Regions from separate parts of the Lelliottia sp. genome, predicted to be linked through region 1. Evidence: predicted binding sites of a transcription regulator. Region 1 holds the regulator's gene; each other region holds the start of a gene.

Region 1 (4,352 bases):
ATCAGCACCATGTTCCGTTTCTCCTCGCGCCTGCAGATGTGGAGGCCATCTTGTGGTTACGCATCATCCTGATTGCCTTCCGCTTCGGTGATAATTTGATACAGTTCCTCATCACTTTGAGCTGCGCGCAGACGGCGGCAAATTGTTTTATCTGCCAGACGCTTGGCCACCAGCGAGAGCGTATGCAAATGGGTTTTGGTCTGGTCAGCAGGCACCAGCAGTGCGAAAAGCAGATCGACGGGCTGGTTATCGATCGCATCAAAAGCGATCGGCGTTTCCAGTTGGACAAAGACGCCCACGGCGCGCAGTGTGTCCTCCTCCAGCTTGCCATGCGGAATGGCAATACCATTGCCGATACCGGTACTGCCCATTTTTTCACGGGTCAGAATGGCCTCAAACACCACCTGAGGTGGCAGGCTTAACTGTTTTGCGGCCAGTTCACTGATGATTTCCAGAGCGCGTTTTTTGCTCTGGCAGTGAACGCCACTGCGGGTACATTCCTGGTTAAGGACATGACTTAATTGAAGACCGGAATCGTTGTTCATCATAATTTCACCTAAGCGCTAACTGTACAAATGGCCTGTTGTGTTTCACAACAGGCCGTCCTGCACCCGTTAACTGCTCGGACAATTAGTGTTGTTTCAGTTTATCTTTATGTTTATTAAGCTGTCGCGCAAGCTTGTCAATCAAGCCGTCGATAGCCGCGTACATGTCTTGCCCTTCCGCACTGGCATGGATTTCGCCCCCGTTTATGTGCAGGGTTGCGTCCGAGATATGAGTCACTTTCTCCACTTTCAACACAATGTAGACCTGATTGATCCTCTCGAAATACTGCTCCAGCTTGGCGAATTTTGTATTCAAAAAGTCGCGTAAAGCCTCAGTGATTTCGACATTGTGTCCTGTGATGTTGAGCTGCATAGTGTCTTCCTTATCGGTTGTGTCAAACCAGTTGTTTACGCTGGTTAGACGGCGGAATGGATAAAGACTCTCGATACTTCGCAACAGTACGACGTGCCACCATGATACCCTGATCGGACAGCATGGTGGTTAACTTACTGTCACTCAGTGGCTTCGCGGGGTTTTCCGCGGCGATCAACTTCTTCACCAGAGCACGAATTGCCGTCGACGAGGCTTCGCCGCCGCCTTCGGTATTCACATGACTGGAGAAGAAATACTTAAGCTCAAAAATACCACGTGGGCTGTGCAGATACTTCTGCGTGGTCACACGCGAAATGGTCGATTCGTGCATCTCAACGGCTTGAGCAATATCTGCCAAAACCATCGGTTTCATAAATTCTTCGCCCTGCTCAAAAAAGCCTTGCTGCTGTTCCACAATGCAGCGACTCACGCGTAGCAGCGTATCATTTCGGCTTTCGAGGCTTTTGATCAGCCATCGCGCTTCCTGAAGATTGCTACGAATATATTGATTGTCGGAGTCGTTCCGCGCACTGGTGCACATGGAAGCGTATTGCTGGTTGATTTGCAGGCGGGGAATGCTGTCGGAATTGAGTTCTACGGTCCAGAGACCGTTGTGCTTTCGGACCAGAACGTCAGGAATCACATATTCGGGTTCGCCGGTTTGGATCGATTGCCCCGGCCGGGGATCGAGCGACTGGATCAGATTTACCGCTTCTTTCAGTACATCTTCTTTGAGTCGCGTCACGCGCATCAGGCTGCGGAAATCATGATTCGCCAGCAAATCCAAATGTTCGCTGATAATTAGTCGCGCTTCGTCGAGTCTTGGCGTCTCTTTTGCAAACTGAGAAAGCTGGATCAGCAAACAGTCGCGCAGATCTTTTGCTGCGACGCCGATAGGGTCAAAGCGTTGAATGCGCTTGAGGACGGCTTCGATCTCGTCGAGTTCGATTTCGCTATCACCCATGCTTTCCAGAATTTCGTCCAGGGTCACCGTTAAATACCCGGTATCATCCACGGCATCGACAATGGAAGTGGCAATCGCGCGATCGGTTTCGGTGAAAGGGGTCAACTCCACCTGCCACATCAGGTAATCCTGTAGCGACTGCGTGGTTTCACCCTGATAAACCGGTAACTCATCATCCTGATAATCAGCGCGCGTTCCGGATGGGGTACCAGCGGTGTAAATTTCATCCCAGCTGGCATCTAGCGGTAACTCGTCAGGCATCTCTTTCTGCTCAAGGGCATCTGCCGTATCGAGCGTTTCGGTGTCCTGCTTTTCCTGGGTATCTACCTCTTCATGAAGATCGGTTTGCTCCAGCAGCGGATTACTGTCCAGCGCTTGCTGCAGTTCCTGCTGAAGTTCTAACGTTGACAGTTGCAACAGACGGATCGCCTGTTGTAACTGTGGCGTCATCGCCAACTGTTGGCTGAGCCTTAATTGCAAACCTTGCTTCATGTTCAGGGCGTTTTTCTCCGGTCCTGCGTAACTTAACCTCTACCCTATCAGAGTCTGAAGTCTTCCCCAAGGTACACGCGCTTAACATGTTCATCTTCGAGGATTTCGAGTGGCGTGCCGTGAGCAATCAAATGGCCCTGGCTGACGATATACGCACGCTCACAAACGGCCAGCGTTTCGCGCACGTTGTGGTCGGTAATCAGCACACCGAGACCGCTGTCGCGCAGATGTTCGATAATGCGTTTAATGTCGATAACGGAGATGGGGTCAACACCTGCAAATGGTTCATCCAGAAGGATAAATTTCGGATTGGCTGCCAGGGCGCGAGCAATTTCTACTCGGCGGCGTTCCCCCCCCGAAAGTGCCTGGCCGAGGCTGTCGCGCAGGTGTTCAATATGGAACTCTTCCATCAATTCGTTGGCGCGATCCTGACGCTGCTCAGCGGTCAAATCGTCACGGATTTGCAGGACGGCCATCAGATTGTCGAACACGCTAAGACGGCGGAAAATAGACGCTTCCTGCGGCAGATAGCCAATCCCGCGACGCGCGCGAGCGTGCAGCGGCAGCAGGCTAATGTCTTCATCATCAATGATGATGTTGCCCGCATCGCGCGGAACAATGCCAACCACCATGTAAAAGGTGGTGGTTTTACCAGCACCGTTAGGACCCAACAGGCCAACAATTTCGCCGGAGTTAACGGTCAGACTGACATCTTCCACGACGCGGCGGCCTTTGTAGGCTTTGGCGAGGTTTTTTGCAGTTAATGTTGCCATAACGAATTAGTTACTCTTTTTCTGTGCGGGAGCCTGGGTTTTCCCTTTGTCCTGCAGCTGAGACGGAACCAGTACGGTTGTCACGCGCTTACCTTTCTCGCTGGAAGCCTGCATTTTCTGCTCTTTCACCAGATAAGTGATCTTATCGCCAGTGATGTTGCTGTCCAACTGCTCCAGATACGCATTGCCGGTCAGGATGACAAGGTCCTTCGCCAGCTCATAGTGCATGTGCGAGGCGTGGCCTTTAACCGGCTTACCGTTATCCTGCATCTGATAGAACGTTGCCGGATTGCCGTAGCCATCAATAATTTCTTTGCCTTGTTCACCGCCAGGACGGGTGACAACCACTTTATCGGCATTGATTTTGATGGTGCCCTGCGTCATCACGACGTTGCCCGTGAAGGTCACAACGTTCCCCTGCATATCAAGTGACTGGGTGTCAGACTCGATATGAATAGGTTGCTCAGTATCTCCTGTCACCGCAAGGGCAGGGAGACTGGCGGCCAGCAGCGCGCTGGCGATAACAAAATTAAGGCTGAGTTTGTTTATTTTGAATTTCATATGAGGTTCTAACCTTTTCAATCAGCTCGGCGTTTTTGCTGCGTAAGTTCCCGCGCATTCTCAAACCGCTGGAATTAAATGTAGTGCCGTATAACGTCACCAGATCTTGCGACGTCACATCCTGGGTCACCAGGTTGATCTGCGCATTATCTGTCGTAATTTTGCGTAGTTGAGAGTCAGCGGTCAGGGCGTTCACTTCTACGTGACCGTACAGATAAAGCATACGGTCATTTGTCAATTTTGCTCTGTCAGATTTGATCGACCAGGTCGGCACCTTATTGGTGTCAAACGTGGTCATGACCGGCTGAGTAAACCACGAGATACCTTCATCGGAAAAATACTCAACGTGCTGGGCAATCAAGCGATAGTTCAGCGCACCTTCCGGGCTGTAAACCACCGTGTCGCTGTGATCGCTCTTATAGGTCGGATCGTTAGTGGCGACCACTTCTGCTGGCGCATCGTCATTGTCAGCGAGATTCACGCCAATCAATACCAACACGGCCAGTGAAAGCAGAATGATAACCCAACGTCTGGTTTTACTCATATCGATTGCCCTTTGGCCTCATCAAGCTTGCCCTGTGCCAGCAATAACAAATCGCACACCTCGCGAACGGCACCGCGCCCCCCGTTGATCCGGGTGACAT
Region 2 (4,352 bases), on a different contig from region 1:
GCCATATCGCCGAGCCGAAGCGTCAGGTGTGGATGCGCGCTAACGGCGCGATGCCGGAAGATCTTCGCGTTCATCAATATTTGCTGGGCTATGCCTCTGATTTCAATTTCCTGCCGGTGGCATTGCAGCCGCACGGCGTGGGCTTCCTGGAGACGGGAATGCAGGTGGCGACTATTGACCACTCCATGTGGTTCCATCGCCCGTTTGATATGAACGAATGGCTGTTATATAGCGTGGAAAGTACGTCGGCATCCAGCGCGCGCGGCTTTGTGCGCGGCGAGTTTTATACTCAGGATGGCATTCTGGTGGCCTCGACAGTGCAGGAAGGGGTGATGCGAAATCGAGGTTAAGTCTGGAGCAGGTTGATGCCCTCACCCTGACCCTCTCCCACAAGGAGAGGGAATAAACATTAAAAAAGGCAACTGACGTTGCCTTTTTACTTTGACCTTGTGCGGTCTGATGCCCTCACCCTGGTCCTCTCCCACAAGGAGAGGGAATAAATATTAAAAAAGGCAACTGACGTTGCCTTTTTACTTTGACCTTGTGCGGTCTGATGCCCTCACCCTGACCCTCTCCCACGGGGAGAGGGAATAAACATTAAAAAAGGCAACTGACGTTGCCTTTTTACTTTTATTACGCGTTATACGCATTTTCGCCGTGGCTGTTGACGTCCAGACCTTCGCGTTCCTGCTCTTCCGGTACACGCAGACCCACGGTCATATCAGCAAGTTTATATGCAATGAAGGCGACGACACCAGACCAGACGATTGTCACGCCGATGCTTTCCAGCTGAACAAGAACCTGATGGCCCATAGTGACACCTTCTGCATAACCTACACCGCCCAGCGACGTTGAGGCAAAGATACCGGTCATGATACAGCCAACAATGCCGCACACACCGTGCACACCGAACACGTCGCAAGGGTCATCGACACGCAGAACACGTTTCAGTGCGGTTACGCCCCACAGACCAGCCAGACCGGCAACCAGACCGACGATCAGCGCTCCGCCTACACCCACATAACCACAGGCTGGCGTGATACCGACCAGACCGGCAATCGCACCGGAACACGCGCCCAGCAGAGACGGTTTACCACGTACCACCCACTCGCCGAACACCCATGAAAGGATTGCGCCAGCGGTTGCGACAACGGTGTTCACAAAGGCCAGAGCGGCGATTTCGTTCGCGGCGCTCGCAGAGCCAGCGTTGAAGCCAAACCAGCCAAAGTACAGAATCGCGGTGCCCGTGAAGACCATCGGCAGGTTGTGCGGTTTGAACGCTTCTTTGCCAAAGCCCACGCGCTTGCCAATCAGGTATGCACCCACCAGGCCTGCTACCGCAGCGTTAATGTGGACAACCGTACCGCCTGCAAAGTCCAGCGCGCCATGGGAAGCCAGCAGACCGCCGCCCCAGACCATATGCGCAATTGGCACATAAGAGAGCGTCAGCCACACCACCACGAAAATGAGCACCGCTGAGAAGCGAATACGTTCCGCCAGCGCGCCAACTATCAGGCCAACCGTAATCGCGGCGAAAGACCCCTGGAACGCGACGTGGATGTACTGATAGAAACTGCCCATCAAAGCGGTCAGTTCGATATTTTTCAGCATCACCCAGTTAAAGTTGCCGAAGAAGGCGTTGCCTTCACCGAACGCGAGTGAATAACCGTAAACTACCCACAGCACACAGACCAGCGCGAACGTCACGGCAACCTGAGTCAGCATCGACAGGACGTTTTTACCGCGGATCAAGCCGCCGTAGAACAGCGCGATGCCCGGAATAGTCATGAACAGCACCAGCGCGGTGCAGATCATCATAAAAGCGTTATCGGCTTTATCAGCCACCGCAGGGGCCGCCATCGCCAGGCCCGGCAGCAGTGCCAGAGACCCCAGAGCCAGTTTGATTGTTGTTTTCTTCATTTTCTCGATCCCTATCACTGTGTGCCAGGAGTTACTTACAGTGCCGCTTCGTCAGCTTCGCCCGTACGGATGCGAATGACGCGCTGCAATTCGGCAACGAAAATTTTGCCGTCGCCAATTTTGCCTGTGTAGGCCGCTTTGCTGACCACATCGATCACTTCATCAAGCTGATCGTCAGCAATCGCTACATCAATTTTCACTTTAGGCAGGAAGTTGACGCTGTATTCTGCTCCGCGATAGAGCTCCGCATGACCCTTCTGACGCCCAAAGCCTTTCACTTCGGTGACCGTCAGCCCCTGAATACCCATTGAAGACAACGCTTCACGCACGTCTTCGAGTTTGAATGGTTTGATGACAACCGTAACCAGCTTCATAGATCCCCTCCAGTCAGAATTCAATAATGGCCGCAGCGCTTACGAAAGAGATATTGCAAGCGCTGTGCCAGAGTTGGAAAAGAGGACAAAATCAGGCTGGAGTGGCGAAGAGAGGCAGGGTTTTGGTTTTAACGAAAAAAAACGCACCATGACAGTGCATGATGCGTTGTATTTTTGCACCAACAGAAAATCCCTGTTAGCGATGTGCTTAATTCTGGTGCATCACGCGCTCAGTGATTCCTCTTCGCGCGTGCTGGCGGCCAGCTCTTCACCGGCGAGCTGCAACTGATACATTTGCCAATAGCGCCCTTTGGCCTCCAGCAGCTGGCGGTGATTCCCGCGCTCAACGGCTTGCCCGCGATGCAGCACCAGAATGGTGTCCGCATCAACAATCGTCGAGAGGCGGTGCGCAATCACCACAAGCGTGGTGTGCTCTCTGACGGCAGCCAGCGCCTGCTGAATGGCCTGCTCGGTACCCGAATCGATACTGGCAGTCGCTTCGTCCAGAATCAGCACCTGCGGCGTTTCAATCAGCACGCGCGCCAGCGCCAGCAGCTGTTTCTGCCCAACGGAAAGCGTATTCCCCTGCTCACCGAGCATCGTGAAGAGTCCATCGCTCATACCGCGAACCAGATCGGCGAGCTGGACTTTTTCCAGCACGTCCCAGACCTGTTCTTCCGTAAAAGGCCTTCCCAGCGTGACGTTGGCAAAGAACGAGTCGGCCATCACCACCGGATCCTGCTGCACCATAGCGACCCCTTTGCGCAGCACGCTGTGACTCAGAGAGGCTAGCGGTCGGCCATCAATGCGGATTTCGCCGTGGCTCAGCGGATAGTAGCCCATCAATAAGCTTGCGAGCGTACTCTTCCCGCTCCCCGTGTGCCCCACCAGCGCCACAAAGCTGCGCGACGGGATTTCAAGGTTGATGTCCTGAAGCACCAGCCGATCCTCGCGATAGGCGAAGGAGACATTTTCAATCGCAATGGAGCCGCTTTGCAGCTCACGCTCATCATCGCCATAAGTCTGACGCGGGCGATCCATCAGCTCAAATACGCGTTCACCCGCCACCACCGCCTGTTGCAGCATGGATTGCTGCGTCGTCAGCTCAATCAGCGGCTCGTTGAGACGCCCCAGATAGCTAATAAACGCATATAGCACGCCGACTTCAATTGTGCCGCCGGAGCCAAAACCAAACAGCATCAGCAGGCCACACAGCACCAGCGCCGAAAACAGGCTCAGGAGCGGACGCAGCAGGAAACCGTCAAGTCGCAGCGTTTGCATTCGCGCCATGTAGTGCGAGCGACTCGCCTCGCCCATGCGCTCGCCAAAACGCCCCTGCTGGCGGAACTGTTGAATCACGCTCATACCATTAATGACTTCGTTGAAGCCGTCATTAATATCGGCGAGATAGGCACGCAGTCGACGCACAATAGGCGTGCTGTAGCGCTGATAAATCACCATCACAATCATCACGGCTGGGAAAATAGTGATCGCCACCAGCGCCATGCGCCATTCGAGGCTGAACATTGCCACCAGCATAGCGCCAATTAATGCGGCGCTGCGCAGAACCGTGGCCACGACGGTGACGTACAGATCGCGGATCACTTCGGTGTCATTGGTGACGCGCGAAATCACCTGCCCGACGGGTTGGGTATCGAATTCACTCAGCGGCTGGCGCAGCGCGGCGTCCATAACGTCCGTGCGCAGTTGCTGCACAACGCCAACCGCCGCCTGGTTGAACAGCAGTGATTGCGCATAATGCAGCGAGGCAGCGAGCAGTTGCAGGCCGATATAGGCCACACCCAGTCCAGCCACCAGGCCTAATGGCATATAGCTTTTCGCGACCATATTGTCGATAAAATAGCTGATCAGCAGCGGACCGCTGACTTCGGCAATCGCCGCTATCCACAGCATCACGACCGCAATAGAAAGCGGTTTACGCCATGGCGAACCGTAGGCAAGGAGACGTTTTAGCGTCGGCCAAAGTTGCACGAATTTACGCATCGGTGGCCTCCTCATTCAGATCTGGCGCATCATTCAACGCTGCTTCCAGCTGCT
Region 3 (4,352 bases), on a different contig from region 1:
GATCCGGCTTGTTGTACTCGTCCATACTGTCAGCGGCGATGAGCGTCAGCGGCACATTCGCATCTTGTTTGCGGATATTTTTCACCAGCTGACGGGCGGCAAAGCCCGAGCCGATGATCACGATTCCGTGGCTCATTTTGCCTCCGTTGCCAGGACGTCAAAAACGTCTTTACCGAGTGAACATTCCGGGCACAGGAAATTATCCGGTACGTCGCTCCACGGCGTGCCTGGCGCAACGTCCTGAAGCGGCTCGCCCAATGCAGGATCGTAAACCCACTGGCAAACGCTGCATTGCATGCAGGGGCCAAGATCTGCTGCCGCAGCGGCGGCGCAGGCGCAATTTTCCTGCTGTTGTGCCGGTTTTACTGAAGCTTCCGGCAATGGAGCGAGCGCCCACTGACGTGCAATTTCACGGCCATGCTGGCGGCAAATTTCCAGCGCATCGACGTCCGGGCGCCATTTTGCTTTCAGGCTCATCGACATTTCGAAACCGGCATCTTGCAAGCGCGTGGACAGGCGATCAACCGCGCCGCCGCTCCAGCCGTGGGAACCAAAAGCACTGGCCCGTTTGTGACGAAAACGCAGGCCCGTCATCTCTTCGACCAGACCGGCAATCTTCGGCATCATCACGTTGTTCATGGTCGATGTTCCCACCAGCACGCCTTTGGAGCGGAAAACGTTGGTCAGGATTTCGTTTTTATCGCTACGCGCCACGTTGAAGATTTTCACCGCCACGTTCGGGTCAACTTCATTTATGCCCTGAGCAATGGCGTCTGCCATCATGCGGGTGTTGTTGGACATGGTGTCGTAGAACAGGGTGATGCGGTCTTCCTGATAATCCGCCGCCCATTTCAGATACAGCTCCACAATTTGCGTTGGGTTTTCGCGCCACACCACGCCGTGGGAGGTGGCAATCATATCCACTGGCAAATTGAAGCCGAGAATTTCAGTGATTTTTGGCGTCACCAGACGGCTGAAAGGCGTCAGGATGTTGGCGTAGTAGCGCTGGCACTGTTCAAACAGTTCGGTCTGATCCACTTCGTCGTTGAACAGGCGCTCGTCGCAGTAGTGCTGACCAAAAGCGTCATTGCTGAACAACACTGCGTCACCCGTCATGTAAGTCATCATGCTGTCGGGCCAGTGCAGCATCGGGGTTTCAACGAAGATCAGCTGTTTGCCGTTGCCAATATCCAGCGCGTCACCGGTTTTGACCGTGTGGAAGTTCCACTCCGGATGGTGGTGATGGCCGTTGATAGAGTCGATGGCGTTGGTGGTGCAGTAAATCGGGGTATTTGGGATGTAGGACATCAGCTCGGTCAGCGCGCCGGCGTGGTCTTCTTCCGCGTGGTTAATGATGATGTAGTCGATGGCGTCCAGATCGATTTCGCTGCGCAGGTTCTGCACGAACTCGCGGCTGAATTTGTGATCGACGGTATCGATCAGGACGTTTTTACCTTCACGAATCAGATAGCTGTTGTAGCTGCTGCCGCGCAGGGTTTTGTATTCGGTACCATGAAAATCACGCACTTCCCAGTCACGTTGGCCAACCCAATGAATGTTATTTTTAACCAGAATAGACATAGCAACCTCAAATTATTACGGTATTTTTAACTAAGATGATTTGCTTATATCAAGTTGCGTGCCAACTATTTAATTTATTGATTTTAATCGCTTTTAAAAATAATAGCTCATGATTGGTAGTCAAAGTGACTATCTTTTTTACTGTCAATATGACAATATTCATTGTCAAAATGACAGCGAGGCGAAAATGAGTTTTTCTGTAGAGGTGCTGGCGAAGATCGCCATTGAACTGCAAACCGGTATTGGCCATCAGGATCGCTTTCAGCGGCTGATCTCCACGCTGCGCCACGTGCTGGATTGTGATGCGTCAGCGCTGCTGCGCTACGAAGGACGACAGTTTATTCCGCTGGCCATCGACGGGCTGGCGCACGACGTGCTGGGGCGTCGTTTTACGCTGGAAGGGCACCCGCGTCTGGAGACGATTGCCCGTGCGGGTGACGTGGTGCGATTCCCGGCGGACAGCGATTTACCCGATCCTTACGATGGATTAATCCCTGGGCAAGAGAGCCTGAAGGTCCACGCCTGTATCGGCTTGCCGCTGTTTGCCGGACAGAATCTGATTGGTGCGTTAACGCTCGATGGCCTTGAGCCGGATCAGTTCGATACGTTTAGCGATGAAGAGCTGCGCCTGATTGCTGCGCTGGCCTCTGGCGCGCTCAATAATGCGCTGCTGATCGAACAACTGGAAAGTCAGAACATTATGCCGGGCAGTCCGGTCGCGTTCGAGCACGTCGCGCATACGGAAATGATAGGCCTGTCGCCAGGGATGATGCAGCTGAAAAAGGAGATCGAGATTGTTGCGGCGTCCGATCTCAACGTGCTGATCGGTGGTGAAACAGGCACCGGAAAAGAGCTGGTGGCGAAATCGATTCACGAAGGTTCGCCGCGAGCGGTCAATCCGCTGGTGTATCTGAACTGCGCCGCGCTGCCCGAAAGCGTGGCGGAAAGTGAGCTATTCGGGCATGTCAAAGGGGCGTTTACCGGCGCCATCAGCAACCGCAGCGGCAAGTTTGAAATGGCCGATAACGGCACGCTGTTCCTTGATGAAATCGGTGAGCTGTCGCTGGCGCTTCAGGCCAAGCTGCTGCGCGTGTTGCAGTACGGTGATATTCAGCGCGTCGGTGACGATCGCAGTTTGCGCGTCGACGTGCGCGTGCTGGCGGCGACCAACCGCGATCTGCGCGAAGAGGTGCTGGCCGGGAATTTTCGTGCCGATCTGTTCCATCGTTTAAGCGTGTTTCCGCTGTCAGTCCCGCCGTTGCGCGAGCGTGGTGAGGACGTCGTGCTTCTGGCAGGCTTTTTCTGCGAGCAGTGCCGGTTAAAAATGGGATTATCACGCGTGGTGTTAAGCCCCGGCGCGCGTAGCCATTTGTTAAGTTACGGCTGGCCGGGAAACGTGCGTGAGCTGGAACATGCCATTCATCGTGCAGTGGTCCTGGCACGTGCCGCGCGTTTGGGCGACGACGTGGTGATCCACGCGCGACATTTTGCTTTGCATGATGAGGCAGCGCCTGCCGTGGCGCAGGAACTCCCGGCGATAGCCAATGAAAATCTGCGTGAGGCGACGGAAGCATTTCAACGCCAGATGATTACCCGCGCGCTGGATCAAAATGGACGTAGCTGGGCGGCTTGCGCGCGAGCGCTTGAGATGGACGTCGCCAACCTGCATCGGCTGGCGAAACGCCTGGGGCTAAAGGGCTAAATAATCCCGGCTTGATAGAAATCTTGCAGGTTGATGGCACCGCAAAGCTTGCCGCTGTCGTCAACGACAGGTGCCGCGGTGATTTTACGTTTCATTAAGATCTCTTTGGCTTCGATGGCGCGGCTTTCGGCGTTTAGCGTCAGCCCGCCAGCGGTCATTGCCTCACTCACGATGGCGTCCAGACTGCCGCCGCCGACCAGCCAGCGGCGAAGGTCGCCATCGGTGAAGACACCTTTAACCAGACCCGTTTCATCACAGACCGCGACCAGTCCCAGTCCGGTGCGGCTCAATTCCATCATTGCGTCCATGACGCTGGTGCTGAGTTTGACCTGCGGAACTGCCTCTTCGGTACGCATCAAATGGTGAACTTTATTGAGCAAACGCGCGCCCAGCGCCCCTGCTGGGTGAGAGCGTGCAAAATCTTCTTCATTGAAACCGCGTGCCTGCATGACGGCCATCGCCAGCGCATCGCCCATCATCAGGGTATTAACGGTGCTGGATGTTGGCGCGAGGTGCATCGGGCAGGCTTCGCGTTCAACGGAAATATCCAGCGTCGCTTTCGCAGCCAGCGCCAGCGGTGAGCGAGACTTTCCGGTCATCGCCAGCAGCGCAACGGATTTTTCCTGCAAGCGCGGAATGATCAAATCCAGCTCTTTTGCCGAGCCGGAATAGGAGATAAATAGCATCACGTCGCGACTTTCGATCATCCCCAGATCGCCATGCAGGGCTTCTGCCGGATGGACAAAAAAGGCCGGTGTACCGGTGCTGGCGAGCGTCGCGGCAATTTTCTTACCGATATGCCCGGATTTACCAATGCCTGCGACGATCACTTTGCCTTCGCATTGAATAATGGTGTTGGCTGCACGGACAAAATCATCGCCCAGCCTTTCTGGCAGGCGGCTGGCTTCCTGCAGTTCCAGCATTAATGTCTGACGGCCTGTGTTTAGCAGAAAATCACTCATTTTTATCTCCGGTTATAATCCCTTGCGCTTCGTGCCCTATCAGAACGACAGAAACGTGGCTGCGCCCATGATAGTGCATTCTCCTGGTGGGGATCCTGCCCAATACC
Region 4 (4,352 bases), on a different contig from region 1:
AGCGGCGGCAGTGCGGCCATCGCCATCAGCCCGACCAGCATGGCAAGCGAGATAAGCGGCATTGTTTTGCCGATCCCGCCGAGCTTTTCGATGTCGCGATGCCCGGTGCGGAACCAGACGCTGCCTGCCCCCAGAAACAGGGTACTTTTAAACAGGCTGTGGTTGATGAGGTGATATAACCCGCCGATAAATCCGGCCGCAATCAGGGTCGGTTGGTTCAGTGCAAGCCCGGTCACGCCTGCGCCAAAGCCCAGCAAAATGATGCCGATGTTTTCGAGCGTGTGGTACGCCAGCAAACGCTGAATATTGTGCTCCATCAGGGCATACAGTCCGCCCACGAAAGCGGTGAGCATCCCGACCAGCAACAGCACCACGCCCCACCACAGTGGCGGTTGTCCCCCCACCAGCGTCAGCGTCAACATGCCGAACAGACCGACTTTCATGACCACGGTTGAAAACAGCGTCGCGGCAGGGGCAGAAGCGTTCGCATGTGCCTGCGGAGCCCAGCCGTGCAGCGGAATAATCCCCGCCAGCAAACCGAAGCCAGCCATACCCAGCAGCCAGATGTCGGCACCCAATGGCAACATCTGCGTGCGTTGATTGATCAACACCAGATCCAGCGTGCCGTAGCGTTGCCACATCAACCCGCACGCCAGCGCCAGCAGCAGCGTTCCCAGGCGTCCCAGCGCAAACCACAGCTTGCCAGACTGCGTGCATCCGGTGAGAAACACCCCGCATAACGCCATGATTTCTGACATCACCACCAGCGCCGCGAGATTGCTGGCGACTACGGCACAAATGGCGGTCGCCAGCAGCAAATTGACCAACAGCCCGTTCGGTTTGGTCTGCGAATGACGATGCCAGTCGATGTTAAACAGGCTGATAAACAGCCCGCACAAACCAAAGGTCACCAGCCAGATGGCGTTGAGCGGCGTAAGGGCAATGCTGTGATGGATAACAGGAATCACCGCCACGGCACTCAGCCCGCGCGTCAACACCACAACGCCCGCAGCGAACGTCATCACGCTGCCCACTGCGCCGCCAAGCCCGGCAACCCAGCCGCTCAGCGGTTTATAAAACGAGAGGAGAAGTGACAGAACCGCCGTCACCGTCAGGCACGCTACGGCGCTGATAACTAAATCGACAGCGTTCATTTCGCCCCCTCGTTTTGCGTCTGAAGCAGCGACAGATCGCCGAAATCGGTATTCACGGTCAGCTCGCGTTTGCGTTTGCTGCTGCGCGCAATATCACGAATATTCACTAAAATCAGCGCCTTTGTCGGACAGGTACGAACACAGGCCGGGCCTTGTTCATCAAAACTGCACAAATCGCATTTCACCGCCACGGCACGCACGCCCGGCACCCAATCCAGCAGCGTACTGACGCGCGCCGGAGCCGGTGGCGCGGGGGGCGCTTTTGGCGAATTAGCATTGGCAGGAATGTGCAGCGGACGGCTGCCGGAAAATTCAATGGCGCCAAATGGACAGGCGATGCCGCACAGTTTGCAGCTCACGCACAAGCTTTCATTTAACTGTACAGCCCCCTCAACGCGGGTGATGGCGTTGACAGGACAGACACCCGCGCAGGGGGCGTCCTCACAATGATGGCAGAGCTGCGGCGCAGACTCTTTCTCATTGCGCATGACTTTCAAACGTGGCATCGACTGCAACCCGTGCAGGCGGTGCGTTTCTGAACACGCCGCTTCACAGGTATGACAGCCAATGCAGACCGTCGAGTCAGCTATTACAAAACGGTTCACCGGGGAGTCCTCAGGACATAGTCATTTTTGACGAAAAAGTGCCATATCGACACGTCTCGACACGTAAACATCAGACGGTGCGCGGCTCGCTCACCAGCGCTTTTAAATCCACCGGTAAATCGTGCTCAACCGCGGAATAGAGGTTGTTGTAAACAGGTGCGATTTTTTCCAGATAGTGTTCAAGCACCTGCTGGCGATCACGGTTGCTGACGTGACCGTCAACCATGCCGTCGGCCATCAACTGCGCCTGCGCAATCAACTCTCTTTCGCCCTCTTTTGTCTCGACAAAGTACTGAATGGTGTGGCTGTTAAACGTGTCCGCCAGGGTGACGAAAATCATGAAGTGGCCGAACAGTACAAAGCACAAATCCTCTTGTGCCGCACAGCTCATGGCGTGATGCAGACGCGCTTTTGACAGGGTGATCCCCTGGACCAGCGAATTACAGTAATGCTGCCATTGTTCCTGCAGTGATTGATGGCGCTGCGCGATGTAATCCGCCTTTTCGCTAATTTCCCAAATAGTCATCTCAGGTATCCGGTTAATGGAGATACGGCTGTTAAGCAGATTTTGTGCCAATTTTTATCATATTGAAATTTATAGAATTTAAGACAATCCAAACTGTCAATGACAGCCTGTCGACGTGTCATTTCGTCAGCAACGTCATCGTCACACCCTAATCAAAATTAAGCTGGCATCGTTATTGCATTAATGGGGCAAATCATTGAGGAGGCGTCATGCACGAAATCACCCTCTGCCAGCGAGCGCTGGAGTTAATCGAACAGCAGGCAAAAGCGCACAACGCGAAACGCGTGACAGGCGTTTGGCTGAAAGTGGGACCGTTTTCCTGCGTCGAAACCAGCGCCCTCACCTTTTGCTTTGAGCTGGTGTGTCGCGACACGCTGGCTGAAGGCTGTCAGCTGTATATAGAAGAACAGCAGGCCGAATGCTGGTGTGAACACTGCCAGCAATACGTCACGCTGCTCTCCTCTAAAGTGCGCCTCTGTCCGCAGTGTCAGAACGTTGGGCTGCGCATCGTGGCGGACGACGGTTTGCAGATCCAGCGCCTCGAAATAGACCAGGAGTAAATCATGTGTAGTACCTGCGGTTGCGCCGAAGGCAACCTGTATATCGAAGGCGATGAGCATCGCCCTCATTCCGCGTTTCGCTCCGCCCCTTTCTCCCCTGCACCGCGCGCCACGGCGGCGTTAACCGGCATTCGGTTCGCGCCGAAGCAGTCGGATGCGGGCGATCTGCATTACGGCCACGGCGAAGCGGGGACGCATGCGCCAGGCATGAGCCAGCGCAAAATGTTGGAAGTCGAAATCAACGTGCTGGACAAAAACAATCAGCTGGCTGCACGCAATCGCGCACGCTTTGCCGCGCGTCAACAACTGGTGCTGAACCTGGTTTCCAGTCCCGGCTCGGGTAAAACCACTCTGCTCACCGAAACGCTCAAACACCTGAGCGGCAGCGTCTCGTGCGCGGTTATCGAAGGCGATCAGCAAACCGTGAATGACGCCGCACGCATCCGCGAAACCGGCACCCCGGCTATTCAGGTGAATACCGGTAAGGGCTGCCATCTGGATGCGCAAATGATTGCCGACGCCGCGCCGCGTCTGCCGCTGGCCGATAACGGCATTCTGTTTATTGAAAACGTCGGCAATCTGGTGTGTCCGGCGAGTTTTGATCTGGGCGAGCGTCACAAAGTTGCGGTGCTGTCCGTCACCGAAGGAGAAGACAAGCCGCTGAAATATCCGCATATGTTTGCCGCTGCCTCGCTGATGCTGCTTAATAAAATCGACCTGCTGCCGTATCTGAATTTCGATGTCGATAAATGCCTGGCGTACGCGCGCGAGGTGAACCCGGATATTCAGATCCTGCTGGTGTCCGCCACGCGCGGAGACGGCATGGAAAGCTGGCTTGCGTGGCTGGAGAACGAACGATGTGCATAGGCGTCCCGGGACAAATTCATTCCATCGATGGCAATCAGGCGAAAGTAGAAGTCTGCGGCGTGCTCCGCGACGTTGATCTCACGCTGGTCGGGTGTGCGGATGAAACTGGCGCATCGCGTATTGGCCAGTGGGTGCTGGTCCACGTGGGTTTTGCGATGAGCATGATTGACGAGGAAGAAGCCCGCGACACCCTGGCGGCGCTGCAAAATATGTTCGACGTCGAACCCGACGTGGGCGCGCTGCTGTATGGCGAGGAGCGATAGCCGATGCGCTACGTTGATGAATATCGTTCGCCAGAACAAGTGATGCGGCTTATCGCTCACCTTAAGATTCGGGCAACATTACTCGAGTACACCGCGCAGCGTCCGCTGCGGATCATGGAAGTGTGCGGCGGACACACGCATGCCATCTTCAAGTTTGGCCTTGACCAGTTGCTGCCGGAGAACATCGAGTTTATCCACGGTCCAGGCTGTCCGGTGTGCGTGCTGCCGATGGGCCGCATCGATAATTGCATCGAAATCGCCAGCCAACCGGGCGTGATTTTCTGCACTTTTGGCGATGCGATGCGCGTGCCGGGCAAAAACGGTTCACTGTTACAGGCCAGAGCGCGCGGTGCGGATGTGCGAATTGTCTATTCTCC

What was found. Region 1 encodes sigma-54, which starts transcription at its own class of promoters, with help from an activator protein. Its sites were predicted from a motif close to GTTGGCACANNTTTCGCTNT; they were not measured.
Region 2: glnK (P-II family nitrogen regulator) is a predicted target of sigma-54. The motif match lies at 2,347-2,366, and genes of this name have one in related genera.
Region 3: norV (anaerobic nitric oxide reductase flavorubredoxin) is a predicted target of sigma-54. The motif match lies at 1,628-1,647, and genes of this name have one in related genera.
Region 4: hypA (hydrogenase maturation nickel metallochaperone HypA) is a predicted target of sigma-54. The motif match lies at 2,448-2,467, and genes of this name have one in related genera.

The regions. Positions count from the first base shown of each region.
Region 1 is NZ_JAZQNX010000018.1:92,469-96,820, reverse strand. Features, by position in the region: gene rapZ (RNase adapter RapZ) at 1-11, opposite strand, end outside; gene ptsN (PTS IIA-like nitrogen regulatory protein PtsN) at 57-548, opposite strand; gene hpf (ribosome hibernation promoting factor) at 631-918, opposite strand; gene rpoN (RNA polymerase factor sigma-54) at 941-2,374, opposite strand; gene lptB (LPS export ABC transporter ATP-binding protein) at 2,422-3,147, opposite strand; gene lptA (lipopolysaccharide ABC transporter substrate-binding protein LptA) at 3,154-3,708, opposite strand; gene lptC (LPS export ABC transporter periplasmic protein LptC) at 3,677-4,252, opposite strand; gene kdsC (3-deoxy-manno-octulosonate-8-phosphatase KdsC) at 4,249-4,352, opposite strand, start outside.
Region 2 is NZ_JAZQNX010000005.1:291,225-295,576, forward strand. Features, by position in the region: gene tesB (acyl-CoA thioesterase II) at 1-350, shown strand, start outside; gene amtB (ammonium transporter AmtB) at 634-1,920, opposite strand; gene glnK (P-II family nitrogen regulator) at 1,956-2,294, opposite strand; gene ACKI5T_RS03885 (SmdB family multidrug efflux ABC transporter permease/ATP-binding protein) at 2,517-4,298, opposite strand; gene ACKI5T_RS03890 (SmdA family multidrug ABC transporter permease/ATP-binding protein) at 4,291-4,352, opposite strand, start outside.
Region 3 is NZ_JAZQNX010000019.1:11,434-15,785, forward strand. Features, by position in the region: gene norW (NADH:flavorubredoxin reductase NorW) at 1-136, opposite strand, end outside; gene norV (anaerobic nitric oxide reductase flavorubredoxin) at 133-1,581, opposite strand; gene norR (nitric oxide reductase transcriptional regulator NorR) at 1,769-3,283, shown strand; gene gutQ (arabinose-5-phosphate isomerase GutQ) at 3,280-4,245, opposite strand.
Region 4 is NZ_JAZQNX010000039.1:3,947-8,298, forward strand. Features, by position in the region: gene hycC (formate hydrogenlyase subunit 3) at 1-1,154, opposite strand, end outside; gene ACKI5T_RS18220 (4Fe-4S dicluster domain-containing protein) at 1,151-1,759, opposite strand; gene hycA (formate hydrogenlyase regulator HycA) at 1,830-2,285, opposite strand; gene hypA (hydrogenase maturation nickel metallochaperone HypA) at 2,495-2,845, shown strand; gene hypB (hydrogenase nickel incorporation protein HypB) at 2,849-3,712, shown strand; gene ACKI5T_RS18240 (HypC/HybG/HupF family hydrogenase formation chaperone) at 3,703-3,975, shown strand; gene hypD (hydrogenase formation protein HypD) at 3,979-4,352, shown strand, end outside.